2 regions of the Streptomyces sp. NPDC090088 genome follow, and region 2 is predicted to be linked to the other one. Evidence: riboswitches for the same ligand, from Rfam matches in the RefSeq annotation. Region 2 holds a riboswitch; the other holds the start of a gene.
What was found. A riboswitch is a leader RNA that binds a small molecule or an ion and turns the genes downstream of it on or off. The one in region 2 is predicted to bind glycine.
Positions count from the first base shown of each region.

Region 1: linked by a shared signal. The riboswitch ahead of gcvT (glycine cleavage system aminomethyltransferase GcvT) and the one ahead of gcvP (aminomethyl-transferring glycine dehydrogenase) in region 2 are both predicted to bind glycine.

Region 1 is NZ_JBIVDZ010000002.1:1,259,029-1,266,266, forward strand. Features, by position in the region: gene gcvH (glycine cleavage system protein GcvH) at 1-306, opposite strand, end outside; gene gcvT (glycine cleavage system aminomethyltransferase GcvT) at 405-1,532, opposite strand; glycine riboswitch at 1,697-1,794, opposite strand; gene ACIPSJ_RS14465 (AAA family ATPase) at 1,951-2,634, shown strand; gene ACIPSJ_RS14470 (enhanced serine sensitivity protein SseB) at 2,702-3,493, shown strand; gene ACIPSJ_RS14475 (enhanced serine sensitivity protein SseB C-terminal domain-containing protein) at 3,667-4,422, shown strand; gene ACIPSJ_RS14480 (ABC transporter permease) at 4,777-5,775, shown strand; gene ACIPSJ_RS14485 (ABC transporter substrate-binding protein) at 5,813-7,238, shown strand, end outside.
Region 2 is NZ_JBIVDZ010000011.1:512,361-519,598, reverse strand. Features, by position in the region: gene ACIPSJ_RS44630 (MerR family transcriptional regulator) at 1-464, shown strand, start outside; gene ACIPSJ_RS44625 (bifunctional nuclease family protein) at 556-1,029, shown strand; gene ACIPSJ_RS44620 (MerR family transcriptional regulator) at 1,298-1,942, shown strand; gene ACIPSJ_RS44615 (DNA polymerase IV) at 2,053-3,423, shown strand; gene ACIPSJ_RS44610 (PRC-barrel domain-containing protein) at 3,658-4,038, opposite strand; glycine riboswitch at 4,153-4,247, shown strand; gene gcvP (aminomethyl-transferring glycine dehydrogenase) at 4,423-7,238, shown strand, end outside.

The DNA.
Region 1 (7,238 bases), on a different contig from region 2:
GAACAGCCAGCCGCCCTCGAAGGGGGCCGAGTTGACCAGGGAGGGGTCCTCCACGACGTCCTCGTTGACCGCGGTGATCTCGCCGTCGACCGGCGAGTACAGGTCGGAGACCGACTTGGTCGACTCCAGCTCGCCGCAGGACTCGCCCGCGGTCACCGTGTCGCCGACCGCCGGGAGCTGGACGAAGACGACGTCACCGAGCGCGTTGGCCGCGTGCTCCGTGATGCCGACCGTCGCCACGCCGTCCTCGGCGGCCGACAGCCACTCGTGCTCCTTGCTGTAACGCAGCTGCTGGGGGTTGCTCATGGCCTGAATTCTCCTGTACGCGGGGGAGTGCTGGTGAAGGGGGGACTGCTGGAGGCGTGCGTGACCAGCGGAGATGTGCGCAGGGTCACGCCCGGTGGCTACTTCTGGCGCTTGTAGAAGGGCAGGGCCACGACCTCGTACGGCTCGTGGCTGCCCCGGATGTCCACGCCGACGCCCGCCGTGCCGGGCGCCGCGTGCGCCGCGTCGACGTAGGCCATGGCGATCGGCTTGCCGAGGGTCGGGGAGGGGGCACCGGAGGTGACCTCGCCGATCACCTCACCGCCGGCGACCACCTGGTACCCGGCGCGCGGGATCCGGCGGCCCCCGGCGACGAGACCGACGAGGACGCGCGGCGGGTTCTGCTCGGAACGGGCCGCCGCCGCGGCGAGCGCCTCGCGCCCGACGAAGTCGCCCTCCTTCTCGAACTTCACCACCCGGCCGAGCCCGGCGTCGAAGGGGGTCAGGTCGGTGGTCAGCTCGTGCCCGTACAGCGGCATGCCGGCTTCCAGGCGCAGGGTGTCCCGGCAGGACAGCCCGCAGGGCACCAGGCCGACGCCCTCGCCGGCCTCGGTCAGCGCCTGCCACAGCGCCACGGCGTGCTCCGGCTTCACGAACAGCTCGAAGCCGTCCTCGCCGGTGTAGCCGGTGCGGGCGATCAGCGCCGGGACCCCGGCGACGGTGCCGGGCAGCCCGGCGTAGTACTTCAGGCCGTCCAGGTCGGCGTCGGTCAGCGCCTTCAGGATCCCGGGGGACTCCGGGCCCTGGACGGCGATCAGCGCGTACGCGTCGCGGTCGTCGCGTACTTCGGCGTCGAACCCGGCGGCGCGCTCGACGAGCGCGTCCAGGACGACCTGGGCGTTGGAGGCGTTGGCGACGACCAGGTACTCGCTCTCGGCCAGCCGGTAGACGATCAGGTCGTCCAGGATGCCGCCGTCGGCCCGGCAGATCATGGTGTAGCGGGCCCGGCCCACGCCGACCGAGGCGATGTTCCCGACCAGGGCGTGGTTCAGCAGACCGGCCGCCTGCGGGCCGGTCACGGTGATCTCGCCCATGTGGGAGAGGTCGAAGAGCCCGGCCCGGGTCCGCACCGCGACATGCTCGTCGCGTTCGGAGCCGTAGCGCAGGGGCATGTCCCAGCCGGCGAAGTCGGTCATGGTCGCGCCCAGCGAGCGGTGCAGGGCATCGAGCGCGGTACGGCGCGGTCCAGCGGAATCGGTACTGCTCATCGGTCGTTCGTCTCCCAAAGGTCCCGGGGGTTCCAGGGCATGACAGCGGGGCTGTCCTCCCCATCTGTCATCGGAACCTGAGAGGTTCGCCCTGACCACCTTCGTGATCACGGCTTGCACCTTGGGTGGGGCCACCGACACGGCGGCCCGCTTTTCAGATGTGCCTCGCCCGCGCGGTAACGGGGCCTGAGAGATTCAAGGGAGGGACTTGCTCCTTCGGCGCCCCAGTGAAGACTGCTGGGGACTCTCCCGCGCGGATTCAAACGGCCGGTATGCAGTTGGCGGCCACATCATTGCATGCCGGGCAGAGCTTTGTAACGGGGCTGTGGCCGGACGCGAACGGAACCGCGAGAGACCGTGCATTACCTTCTCTTTACATTAAGTGGGGAGAACCTTTCCTGAACCCCCGGGGAGGACGATCACGGTGACAAGGACCACGGCATACGCGACGACGACAGGGCTCGCCCTGCCCGGCCAGCCGGCGGCCCCGGCCCGCGAGCGATGCGGCGAGACCCCGGCCCGGGTCGTCCGCGACCTGCGCGACCGCGCCGGCCACAGCCCGCACGGCCTGCTCTTCGGCCCCCGTGACCTGGTCGTGGTCACCGGGCTGCCCGGCAGCGGCAAGTCCACCCTGATGCACCGCACCGTCCAGGGCATACGCATCGACTCCCAGGACACCCGCGACCGCTGGGACGCCCGCCTGGCCCGCTTCCTGCCCTACGCCGTCTACCGCCCGCTGGTCCGGCTCGCCCACTACGCCGGACTGCGCGGCGCCCTGCGCACCGGTGAGGGCGTCGTGGTGCACGACTGCGGCACCCAGGCCTGGGTGCGCGACTGGCTGGCCCGCGAGGCCCGCCGCCGCGGCGGCACCCTGCACCTGCTCCTTCTGGACGTCACGCCCGGCCTGGCCCTGGACGGCCAGCGCGAGCGCGGCCGGGGCGTCTCCCGGTACGCCTTCCTGCGCCACCGCCAGGCGGCCGGCCGGCTGCTGCGCGCGGCGGAGAAGGGGAAGCTGCCCGAGGGGGTCGGCTCGGCGTTGCTGCTCGACCGGGACGCGGCGGACGTGCTGCACCGGATCGCCTTCGCGCGCCGGACGGACTGATGGACTTGTCGGCGCCACCCGCTAGCCTTTCCAGCCTCAGCAGTGGTTTCCAGCAGGCGGTAGTGAGATGGACTTCCCGGCGGACATTCCCGCGGACTTCCCGGCACAGGCACACCCCCACCCGCACGGCGGTTGGCCCGGCAACGAACTGGAGGAGGTGCTGTCGGCCTCCCTCGGCGTGCCCGCCGCGGCGGCCCGGCTCATCGAGGTACTGAGCCGCAGTTTCCTGTGGGTCCCGTTGCCGGAGGGCGGCGGCCCGCACAGCGGCGCGCTGGACCTGCCCACCACGGAGATCGAGGGCCAGGTGTACGTCCCGGTCTTCAGCTCCGAGGAGCAGTTCCGGCTGGTCGTCGGCTCGCATCTGTCGTACACCATCGCCCCCGCCGTCGAGTTCGCGCGCGGCCTGCCGCCGCAGGTCGGCGTCGCCGTGAACCCCGGGGGAGTGGTCGGCCTTCCGCTGCCGCCGGAGGCGGTCGCCGAGCTGTGCCGGTCCCGGCGCACCGAACTGGACGGCCCCGCCTCGGGCGGCCGGGTCCGCCTCTTCGAGCCGGACTGGCAGGACGACCCGATGGACTTCCTGTCCGCCGCGGCGGCGGAGTTCGCGGCGATCGGCGTGGTCGCCTCGGCCCGCCGGTGCCTGGCCGCGGTCGAGACCGCCGACCCCGTCATGTTCGTCGGCGTCGAACTCTCCCAGTGGGAGGGCGACCTGCGCGCCCTGCCCCTGGAGGCCCTGGGCCGGGCCCTCGGCCGAGTGCCGGTCCGGTGGCCCGTGAACCTCGTCCTGCTCGACGTCGCGGACGACCCGGTAGGCCACTGGATGCGGGAGAACGTCCGCCCCTTCTATCAATACGGTCACTGAAAGCGCCCCCTTGGGGGCGCGGGGAACTGCGCGAAGTACCACGACGGGCCCGCACTCGCCCACGCACAACAGGTCCCGAGCTACTGGGCGCATAAGCTTGTCACTACACGCGGGGCAACTTCGAAGGGGCGGTACGACAGGTGAGCGCGAGCCTCAGCGGCAGCGTCGAGCACATGCTGCGCCAGGTGACCCCCGGGCGCTACGACGCCTACGAGGCACTCCTCCGCGCCCTCGCCACGCCCTCCTCCGGCCAGGTCTGGATGCTGCTCTGGCACGGCCAGTCCGGCTCCCCGGACGCCCAGTACGGGAACATGGAGGTCGACGGCCACGGCTACGCCCCCTGCGTGACCTCGGCCCAGGAGCTCTCCGCGAGCGGCTGGAACCGCTCGTACGAGGTGGTCGAGGGCGTCGACGTGGCCCGCACGCTCTACCCCGACCGCTACGGCCTCTGGCTCAACCCGCACGCCCCGGGCGGCGGCGTGGGCATCCCCTGGCTGGACCTGCGCCGGATCGCGGCCGGCCTGGACCGCCAGCCCGCGGGGCCGCTGCGGCTGACGGAACCGGCCATCGAGGTCCCGCAGTTCTACGCGCTCCTGTCGCAGAACGCCCACCGCACCCCGGCGGTCCGCTCGCTGCGGCGCGCCTGGGTGCAGCCGGCGCTCGGGGCGCCGTACCTCGCGATCGGCCTGGACGTGTACGACACCTCGCCGCCCGCCGTCGACTCGGTGCGCGCGATGATGCAGCAGTCGATCGGGGCGGTGCCGGACGGGCTGCCGGTGTCGACGGTGGCGATGACCGACGAGTACGACCCGGTCGTGATGTGGATGCGGGCGACGGCACGCCCGTTCTACGACCGGGAGGCGCACGCGGCGTTGCCGCCGGCGCCGGTGGCCGGGTACGGCTACCCACCGGCTCAGGGCGGTTACTGAACCGACAGGGCGCTCCGTCCGGGGCGGCTGAGACGGTTCACAAGTTTTACGTAACGAACACATTTCTCCGCGCGTAGATGGCGATGGAAGGTTCCGTTCCGCCCGGATTGACCTCTCTGTCCCAACTGACCCGCGTCCGAGGGGCGTTACCCACTGTTCGGATAACGGAATCCCCCGGACTGCATCACGGTTGCGCATACTTTCTCCGCCAGATCTGGCGGGTGATCGCGGCGACGCTGAAGACTCGCCAGTCAGACATGAGGTTGGTTTAAACCTCATGATCGAGCAAGTCGACAAAGCCGCAATCCGCGGCTGGCGTAGGCCGGTCACCACCGGCGAGAGGGGTCGCTCACCGTGACCGCACCGATCGAGACCACCGGGGCGGCAGCCGAGGCGCAGCCGGAGGCTGTGCTGGAGGGTGCCGGTAAGGGGCAGATCGAGGGTCGTTCCCTCGGGCAGATCGCCTGGTCCCGGTTCAAGAAGGACAAGGTGGCCGTCGCGGGCGGCGTCATCGTGATCCTGCTGATCGTCGTCGCGATCCTGGCCCGTCCCATCCAGGCCCTGTTCGGCCTCGACCCCAACGCCTTCCACCAGGACCTGATCGACGCCAACACCTCGCTGCCGACCGGCGGCTGGGGCGGCATGAGCCTCGATCACCCCCTGGGTGTGGACCCGAAGTTCGGCCGTGACATCGCCACCCGCATCCTTGAGGGCTCCTGGGTGTCGCTGGTGGTGGCCTTCGGCGCCACGATCCTCTCGAACGTCATCGGCGCGATCCTGGGTGTGGTCGCCGGCTACTACGGCGGACGCGTGGACTCCGTCATCAGCCGGCTGATGGACACCTTCCTCGCCTTCCCCCTCCTGCTGTTCGCCATCGCCATCTCCGCCACCCTGCAGGGCGGGGCGTTCGGCCTGAACGGACTGCCGCTGCACCTCAGCGTGCTGATCTTCGTCATCGGCTTCTTCAACTGGCCCTACCTGGGCCGGATCGTGCGCGGCCAGACCCTCGCCCTCCGGGAACGCGAGTTCGTCGACGCCTCCCGCGGCATGGGTGCCAAGGGCCCGTACATCCTGTTCCGCGAGCTGATGCCCAACCTGGTCGGCCCGATCATCGTCTACTCGACGCTGCTGATCCCGACCAACATCCTCTTCGAGGCGTCCCTCAGCTTCCTCGGCGTCGGCATCCAGCCGCCTCAGGCGTCCTGGGGCGGCATGCTCCGCGAAGCGGTGACGTACTACCAGGTCGATCCCGAGTACATGATCGTGCCCGGCCTCGCAATCTTCGTGACCGTGCTGGCGTTCAACCTGCTCGGTGACGGTCTCCGCGACGCTCTCGACCCGCGCAGCCGCTGACGCCTGCCGCCATCGAGAGCCCGAAAAGTTTCCGACAATGGAGGGGAACCCGCCCATCATGCGAAGGTCAGCGCTGGCCGCGATCGCGGCCATCGGCTCCGCCACTCTGCTCGTTGCAGGGTGCAGCAAGGCCGATGACAACAAGGACGGCAACGACGGCGGCAGCTCCGCCGCGGCCAACGCCGCCACCAAGGGTGTCGTCAACGCGTCCGACAAGAAGGGCGGCACGGTCACCTACGAGCTGTCCGACGTCCCGGACTCGTTCGACCCCGGCAACACGTACTACGCGTACATGTACAACTTCAGCCGGCTGTACGCCCGCCCGCTGATGACGTTCGAGCCCGGCCCCGGCTCCAAGGGCAACACCCTGGTCCCGGACCTCGCCGCGAGCAAGGGTGTCCCGAGCGACGGCGGCAAGACCTGGACGTACAAGCTGCGTTCGGGCCTGAAGTACCAGGACGGCTCGGCGATCACGTCCAAGGACGTCAAGTACGCCGTCGAGCGCTCCAACTTCGCGCGTGACGTGCTCTCCCTCGGCCCGAACTACTTCCAGCAGTTCCTGGTCGGCGGCGACAAGTACAAGGGTCCCTACAAGGACAAGAGCGCCAAGGGCCTCTCGTCCATCGAGACCCCGGACGACACCACGATCGTCTTCCACCTGAAGCAGGCCTTCCAGGAGTTCGACTACCTGGTCTCGGCCCCGCAGACGGCCCCGGTGCCGCAGGCCAAGGACAACGGCGTCGACTACGTCAAGAACATCGTGTCCTCGGGCTCGTACCAGTTCCAGAGCTACCAGGACGGCAAGCAGGCCGTTCTGGTCCGCAACAAGAACTGGGACCCGAAGACCGACCCGCTGCGCAAGCAGCTGCCGGACAAGATCGTCGTCAACCTGAAGGTCAACGCCGAGACGATCGACAAGGACGTCGAGGCCGGCGACGCGATCGACCTCGGTGGTACGGGTGTCCAGGCCGCCACGCAGGCCCAGGTGCTCACCGACTCCGCCAAGAAGGCCAACACGGACAACACCTACGGTGGCCGTCTGGTCTACATGGCGATCAACACCAAGCTGAAGCCGTTCGACAACGTCTCGTGCCGCAAGGCCGTCGAGTACGCGATCGACAAGGTCTCGGTGCAGACCGCCGAGGGCGGCCCGATCCGCGGTGACATCGCCACCACGGTGCTGCCGCCGGACATCCCGGGCTACACCAAGTCGGACGTCTACGCCACCACCGGCAACAAGGGCGACGTGGCCAAGGCCAAGGAGCAGCTGAAGGCCTGCGGCAAGACGTCGATCAACACCAACATCACGGCCCGCTCGGACCGCCCGCAGGAGATCGACGCCGCCACGGCGATCATCAACTCGCTGAAGAAGGTCGGCATCAACGCGACCCTCAAGCAGTACCCGTCGGGCAAGTACTTCACCGACTACGCGGGTGTGCCGAACTTCGCCAACAAGCAGAACG
Region 2 (7,238 bases):
TGGACGCCATGGAGCGCGGTGAGGCCGTCCAGCTGCCCGTCGTGGGGCGGCAGCGGGACGGCGAGGCCGTGCCGATGGTTCCCGAGGTGCCGGCGGTGGCGCGGATCGGGCGGGACGAGCTGCTCGCGGCCGCCGAGATCGACGAGAGCTGTCTGGTGGAGTGGGAGTCGTACGGGCTGATCGCTCCCCTGGAGGACGGCGTGTACGACGCCGAGACGGTCACCGTGGCCGTGCTCGTCGCCGAACTGGGCCGGTTCGGGATCGAACCGCGCCATCTGCGGGTGATGAAGGCCGCCGCCGACCGCGAGGCCGGACTGGTGGACCAGGTGGTGGCCCCGCTCAAACGCCACCGCAACCCGCAGACCAGGGCCCATGCCGAGGCCCGTACGAAGGAGCTGGCGGTGCTCACGGTGAAGCTGCACGCCGCACTGGTGCAGACCGCACTCGGGGTGCGGCTGCCGTGAGTACCACGACAGGACCCGGGCGGAGGCCGGATCGGGCGCGCGTTCCGGGCCCGACTACCCAAACGTCCCGGGCACGGCCTAGGGTTGCTGTGTGAACGAGCTCGATGTCGTAGGTGTCCGGGTGGAAATGCCCTCCAACCAACCGATCGTGCTCCTGCGCGAAGTGGGAGGCGACCGCTACCTCCCCATCTGGATCGGGCCGGGGGAGGCGACGGCGATCGCCTTCGCCCAGCAGGGCATGGCCCCCGCGCGACCGCTGACCCACGACCTGTTCAAGGACGTGCTGGAGGCCGTCGGCCAGGAGCTCACCGAAGTGCGCATCACGGACCTGCGTGAGGGCGTCTTCTACGCGGAGCTGGTGTTCGCCAGCGGCGTCGAGGTGAGCGCCCGCCCGTCCGACGCGATAGCGCTGGCGCTGCGCACCGGAACGCCGATCTACGGCAGTGACACGGTGCTGGACGACGCGGGCATCGCGATCCCGGACGAGCAGGAGGACGAGGTGGAGAAGTTCCGCGAGTTCCTCGACCAGATCTCGCCCGAGGACTTCGGCACCAGCAGCCAGTGAGGCACCGGGAGCGGCCCGTTACCTACCGGAAGGTCGGTGACGGGCCGGTTCGTGACTGGTCACGGCCGCGATTCATGGGCAATTGCCAGCGGCCGTTGAGAGCGTCCTACGGCTTCCCGCCAGAGCATTCGGCTAGCCTTTCCCCGCGGTGGGGCACGGGAAACCACTCCTAGGGTGATTATCACTCGGCGTGCCGAGTGTGGCGATCGTTGACGCACCCCTGGTGACTGCCTACCGTCGAGAAGGCAGGTCAAGGACGGAGGTCGGCGTGAGAAGCAGCGGCGACGGTACGGCTGGGGGTGCCCCGGGACACGGTCTCGGGGAGAGCGGTCCGTACCCGCTTCAGAGCAACACCGCCGGTCACGCTCCGCAGCGGCCGACGGCAGTGCCGAGCGGCGGAGGGGCGGCGTCCATGTCGACCGAGGAGATCGGCTACCGCGGGCCCACGGCCTGTGCGGCGGCCGGCATCACCTACCGGCAACTCGACTACTGGGCCCGCACCGGCCTGGTCGAGCCCAGTGTGCGGCCCGCCTACGGGTCGGGCACGCAGCGTCTGTACAGCTTCCGGGACGTCGTCGTCCTGAAGATCGTCAAGCGCTTCCTGGACACCGGGGTGTCGCTCCAGAACATCCGCACCGCGGTCCAGCACCTTCGGGAACGCGGTTTCCGCGACCTGGAGCGCATGACCCTCATGAGCGACGGCGCCACGGTCTACGAGTGCACCTCCCCGGACGAGGTGCACGCCCTGCTCCAGGGCGGTCAGGGCATCTTCGGGATCGCGGTCGGCGTGGTGTGGCGGGACGTGGAGAGCGCTCTCTCCCAGCTGCACGGCGAGCGCGTCGACACCGGCGAGACGCTCGTCGGGCACAACCCCGCGGACGAGCTGGCCCGGCGGCGCAACCGGGCGGTCTGAAAGCCTGGCCCGAAGGCCCTTGAGCCCTCCGAGCCCTCTGAGTCCCTTGTGATGCCCCGGCACGGGTCCGTGCCGGGGCATTGTCAGTGGCGTGGTGCAGCATCGGAGATGTGAGAAACGCGCCCACGATCCTGCATCTCGACATGGATGCCTTCTTCGCCTCGGTGGAGCAGGCGTCCAAGCCGAGCCTGCGCGGGAAGGCCGTGGTCGTGGGCGGGCTCGGACCACGTGGCGTGGTGGCCACCGCGTCGTACGAGGCCCGGGTCTTCGGGGTGCACTCCGCGATGCCCATGGCCCAGGCGCGGCGGCTGACGCCGAACGCCGCGTATCTGGTGCCGCGCTTCGCCCTCTACCGGTCGATCAGCGAGCAGGTGATGGGACTGCTGCGCGAGCTGTCGCCGCTGGTGGAGCCCTTGAGCCTGGACGAGGCGTTCGTGGACCTGGAGGCCGGTGAGGCGGCCTCGGACGCGGCGTCGGCACGCCTGGCGGGGGAGAGGCTGCGCGCGGACATACGCGCCGTCACGGGGCTCTCCGGGTCCGTCGGGCTCGCCGCGTCCAAGATGCTCGCGAAGATCGCCTCCGAGCAGGCCAAGCCGGACGGTCTGGTGCTGATCGAGCCCGGCACCGAGCGGGCCATGCTGGGGCCGATGCCGGTAAGGACCCTGCCGGGGGTGGGGCCGGCGACGGGGGACCATCTGCGGCGGGCCGGGATCACCACGGTCGAGGAGATCGCCGAGGCGGGGGAGGACGAGCTGGTACGGCTGCTGGGCAGGGCCCACGGGCACGCGCTGTACGCGATGGCGCTCGCGCACGACGAGCGGCCGGTGGTGGCCGAGCGGGAGACCAAGTCGGTGTCGGTCGAGGACACGTACGACGTGGACATCCATGACCGGGTGCGGGTGGGTCTTGAGGTGCAGCGGCTGGCCGACCGGTGCGTGCGGCGGCTGCGGGGGGCCGGGCTGTCCGGGCGGACGATCGTGCTGAAGGTGCGGCGGTACGACTTCTCGACGCTGACCCGGTCCGAGACGCTCCGGGGGCCCACCGACGATCCGGCGGTGGTGCGGGAGGCGGCCGCCCGGCTGCTGGACTCGGTGGACACGACGGGGGGTGTGCGGTTGCTGGGGGTGGGGGTGTCGGGGCTGGCCGACTACACGCAGGAGGACCTGTTCGCGCAGGCGGCGGCCGGGGAGGCGGGGGAGCCGGTGCTGGAGGAGGACGTCGCGGAGCCGGTCGCCGAGCAGGAGGCGGCGGCCGAGCGGCGGTGGCCCGCGGGGCACGATGTGCGGCATGCCGAGTACGGGCACGGGTGGGTGCAGGGGAGCGGGCTGGGGCGGGTGACGGTGCGGTTCGAGACGCCGGCGTCGGTGGGGCCGGGGAGGGTGCGGACGTTTCGGGTCGACGATCCCGCGCTGGAGCCTGCGGAGCCGTTGCCGTTGGTGGCGGGAGGGGAGGGGGTTCCCGTGGAGGGGGTTGGGGCGTGACCGGGGTGGGGCTGGGGCCGGGGTTTCGCTCGCCCGCGCTCGCGGGGTGCCGCTGCGCCCACCCGTGCCGCCCCTAGCGGCACGCATGCCCGCAGCGGGGAAGCCGGCGGCAGCGCTGCACGCATGCGCGCAGCTGGGTGGCCCGCGGCGGCTGAGTGGCCTAGCGGGCAGCGGAGTGGGCCGGCGGCTGGGGGGCAGCTGGGTAAGGGCGGCGGCTGGGGGCCGGCTTTGGGGTTATGCGTCGGCGTCCTCGGTGCCTGCCAGTTTGCCGAAGTGGTGGTCGGGGTGGGGTGGGGGTGGGGTGGTCGTGTCGAGGCCGTAGTGGTGGTAGAGCTGGAGTTCCTGTTCGGGGGAGAGGTGGCGGCCGACGCCGAAGTCGGGGGCGTCTTTGATCAGGGCGCGGTCGAAGGGGACCTGGAGGGTGCCTTCGACCAGTTCGCTGGGCTCCAGGGGCACGAAGGCGTCCCGGGAGAACAGGCCGGTGCGTATGGCCGCCCACTCCGGCACGCCCGTCGCGTCGTCGAGGTACACCTCGTCGATCGTGCCGATCTTCGTGCCGTTGCGGTCGAACGCCTTGCGGCCGATCAGGTTGCGCGGATCGATGTCGGTCTCCACGGGCCCTCCACTTGGTCGCAACTCATCCGTAAGCACTACAAAAGAGCACATTCAAGGAGGCGGCCACTCGAAGACCCTGGTGTTGCCCTCGCTGGTAGGCTGGCAAGCGGCTGCTGACCCCGTGCGGGAGAGTCCTCCGGACATTCCGGAGGCGCCGAAGGAGCAACTCCTCCCCGGAATCTCTCAGGCTCACGTACCGCACGGACGAGGTCACTCTGGAAAGCAGGGCGGATGTCGACACGTTCGCTCTCACCGACGGTGAAAGCCGGGAGTCCGCAGGACACCCGGTGAAGCTCTCAGGTTGAGATGACAGAGGGGGAGGCCGTCGGGGTACCCGCGCCGGGGTACCCCTCGAAGGTCGCTTCAGACCAGGAGGCCTCCGCAATGACCGTCCACCGCCCTTCGCTCTCCGAACTCGAACAGGGGATTCCGTTCGAGCAGCGTCACATCGGGCCCGACCAGGAGGCGCGGGCCAAGATGCTCGCGCAGGTCGGGTACGGCTCGCTGGACGAGCTGACGGCCGCCGCCGTGCCGGACGTGATCAAGAACGCCGACCGTCTGGAGCTGCCGGGCGCTCGCACCGAGGCCGAGGTACTGGCCGAGCTGCGCTCGCTGGCCGATCGCAACCAGGTGCTCGGCTCCATGATCGGACTGGGGTACTACGGCACCTTCACGCCGCCCGTCATCCTGCGCAACGTGATGGAGAACCCCGCCTGGTACACGGCCTACACGCCGTACCAGCCGGAGATCTCGCAGGGCCGCCTGGAAGCGCTGCTGAACTTCCAGACCGTGGTCGCCGACCTCACCGGGCTGCCCACCTCCGGTGCCTCGCTGCTCGACGAGGGCACCGCAGCCGCCGAGGCCATGGCCCTGTCGCTGCGCATGGGCAAGAACAAGAAGGGCGTCTTCGTCATCGACGCGGACGTCCTCCCGCAGACCATCGCCGTGATCCAGACGCGTGCGGAGCCGACGGGCGTGGAGGTCGTGGTCGCCGACCTCACCGACGGCGTTCCGGCGGACCTCGCCGCGCGGGAGATCAACGGCGTGCTCGTCCAGTACCCGGGCGCCTCCGGGGCCGTACGCGACATCAAGGCGCTCGTCGAGCAGGCGCACGGGCTGGGCGCCCTGGTCACCGTCGCCGCCGACCTGCTCGCGCTGACCCTGCTCACCTCGCCGGGCGAGCTGGGCGCCGACATCGCCGTCGGCACGACCCAGCGGTTCGGTGTGCCGATGGGCTTCGGCGGGCCGCACGCCGGGTACATGGCGGTCCGCGAGAAGTTCGCCCGCAGCCTGCCCGGGCGGCTCGTGGGCGTGTCCGTGGACGCGGACGGGAACAAGGCGTACCGGCTGGCGCTCCAGACCCGTGAGCAGCACATCCGCCGGGAGAAGGCCACCAGCAACATCTGCACCGCACAGGTGCTGCTCGCCGTGATGGCCGGTATGTACGCCGTCTACCACGGACCCGAGGGGCTGCGGGCGATCGCGCGGCGGACCCACCGGTACGCCACCATCCTCGCTGCCGGGCTGAAGGCCGGCGGGGTCGAGATCGTGCACGGCGCCTACTTCGACACCCTCACCGCGCGCGTGCCCGGCAAGGCCGCCGAGATCGTCGCCGCCGCCCGCGCGGGCGGCGTCAACCTGCGGCTCGTCGACGCCGACCAGGTCTCCATGGCCTGCGACGAGACCACCACCCGCGCCCAGCTGGGTGCCGTGTGGACGGCGTTCGGGGTCGCCGGCGACGTCGAGGCGCTGGACGCGGCCGCCGAGGACACGCTGCCGGAGGCGCTGCTGCGCACCGACGGCTACCTCACCCACCCCGTCTTCCAGCAGCACCGCTCCGAGACCGCGATGCTGCGCTACCTGCGCCGGCTCGCCGACCGGGACTACGCCCTGGACCGGGGCATGATCCCGCTCGGCTCCTGCACCATGAAGCTCAACGCGACCACCGAGATGGAGCCGGTCACCTGGCCCGAGTTCGGTCAGCTGCACCCCTTCGCGCCCGCCGAGCAGGCCGAGGGCTATCTGACGCTCATCCGTGAGCTGGAGGAGCGGCTCGCCGAGGTCACCGGGTACGACAGGGTGTCCCTGCAGCCCAACGCCGGGTCGCAGGGCGAGCTGGCCGGACTGCTCGCCGTACGCGCGTACCACCGCGCCAACGGCGACGCGCAGCGGACCGTGTGTCTGATTCCGTCGTCCGCCCATGGCACCAACGCCGCCAGTGCGGTGATGGCGGGCATGAAGGTCGTCGTCGTGAAGACCGCCGAGGACGGCGAGATCGACGTCGAGGACCTGCGGGCGAAGATCGAGCAGCACCGGGACGAGCTGGCGGTGCTGATGATCACCTACCCGTCCACCCACGGGGTGTTCGAGGAGCATGTCGCGGACATCTGCGGCCAGGTGCACGAGGCCGGCGGCCAGGTGTACGTCGACGGCGCCAACCTCAACGCGCTGGTCGGACTGGCCAAGCCGGGGTACTTCGGCGGGGACGTCTCGCACCTCAACCTGCACAAGACCTTCTGCATCCCGCACGGCGGCGGCGGTCCGGGCGTCGGTCCGGTCGCGGTGCGCGCGCACCTGGCGCCGTACCTGCCGAACCACCCGCTGCAGCCCGCCGCCGGGCCGGAGACGGGCGTCGGGCCCATCTCGGCCGCGCCGTGGGGCTCCGCCGGGATCCTGCCGATCTCCTGGGCCTACGTCCGGCTCATGGGCGGTGAGGGACTGAAGCGGGCCACGCAGGTGGCCGTGCTCAGCGCCAACTACGTCGCCAAGCGGCTGGAGCCGCACTTCCCCGTGCTCTACACCGGGCCCGGCGGGCTGGTCGCGCACGAGTGCATCATCGATCTGCGGCCGCTGACCAAGGCGACCGGGGTGAGCGTCGACGACGTCGCCAAGCGCCTCATCGACTACGGCTTCCACGCGCCGACGATGTCCTTCCCGGTGGCCGGCACGCTGATGATCGAGCCGACCGAGTCCGAGGACCTCGGCGAGCTGGACCGGTTCTGCGAGGCGATGATCGCGATCCGCGCGGAGATCGACAAGGTCGGGGCGGGGCAGTGGGCCGCCGACGACAACCCGCTGCGGGGCGCGCCGCACACCGCGGCCGCGCTGGGCGGGGAGTGGAAGCACGAGTACACCCGTGAGGAGGCCGTCTTCCCGGGCGGGGTGTCCGTCGCCGACAAGTACTGGCCGCCGGTGCGCCG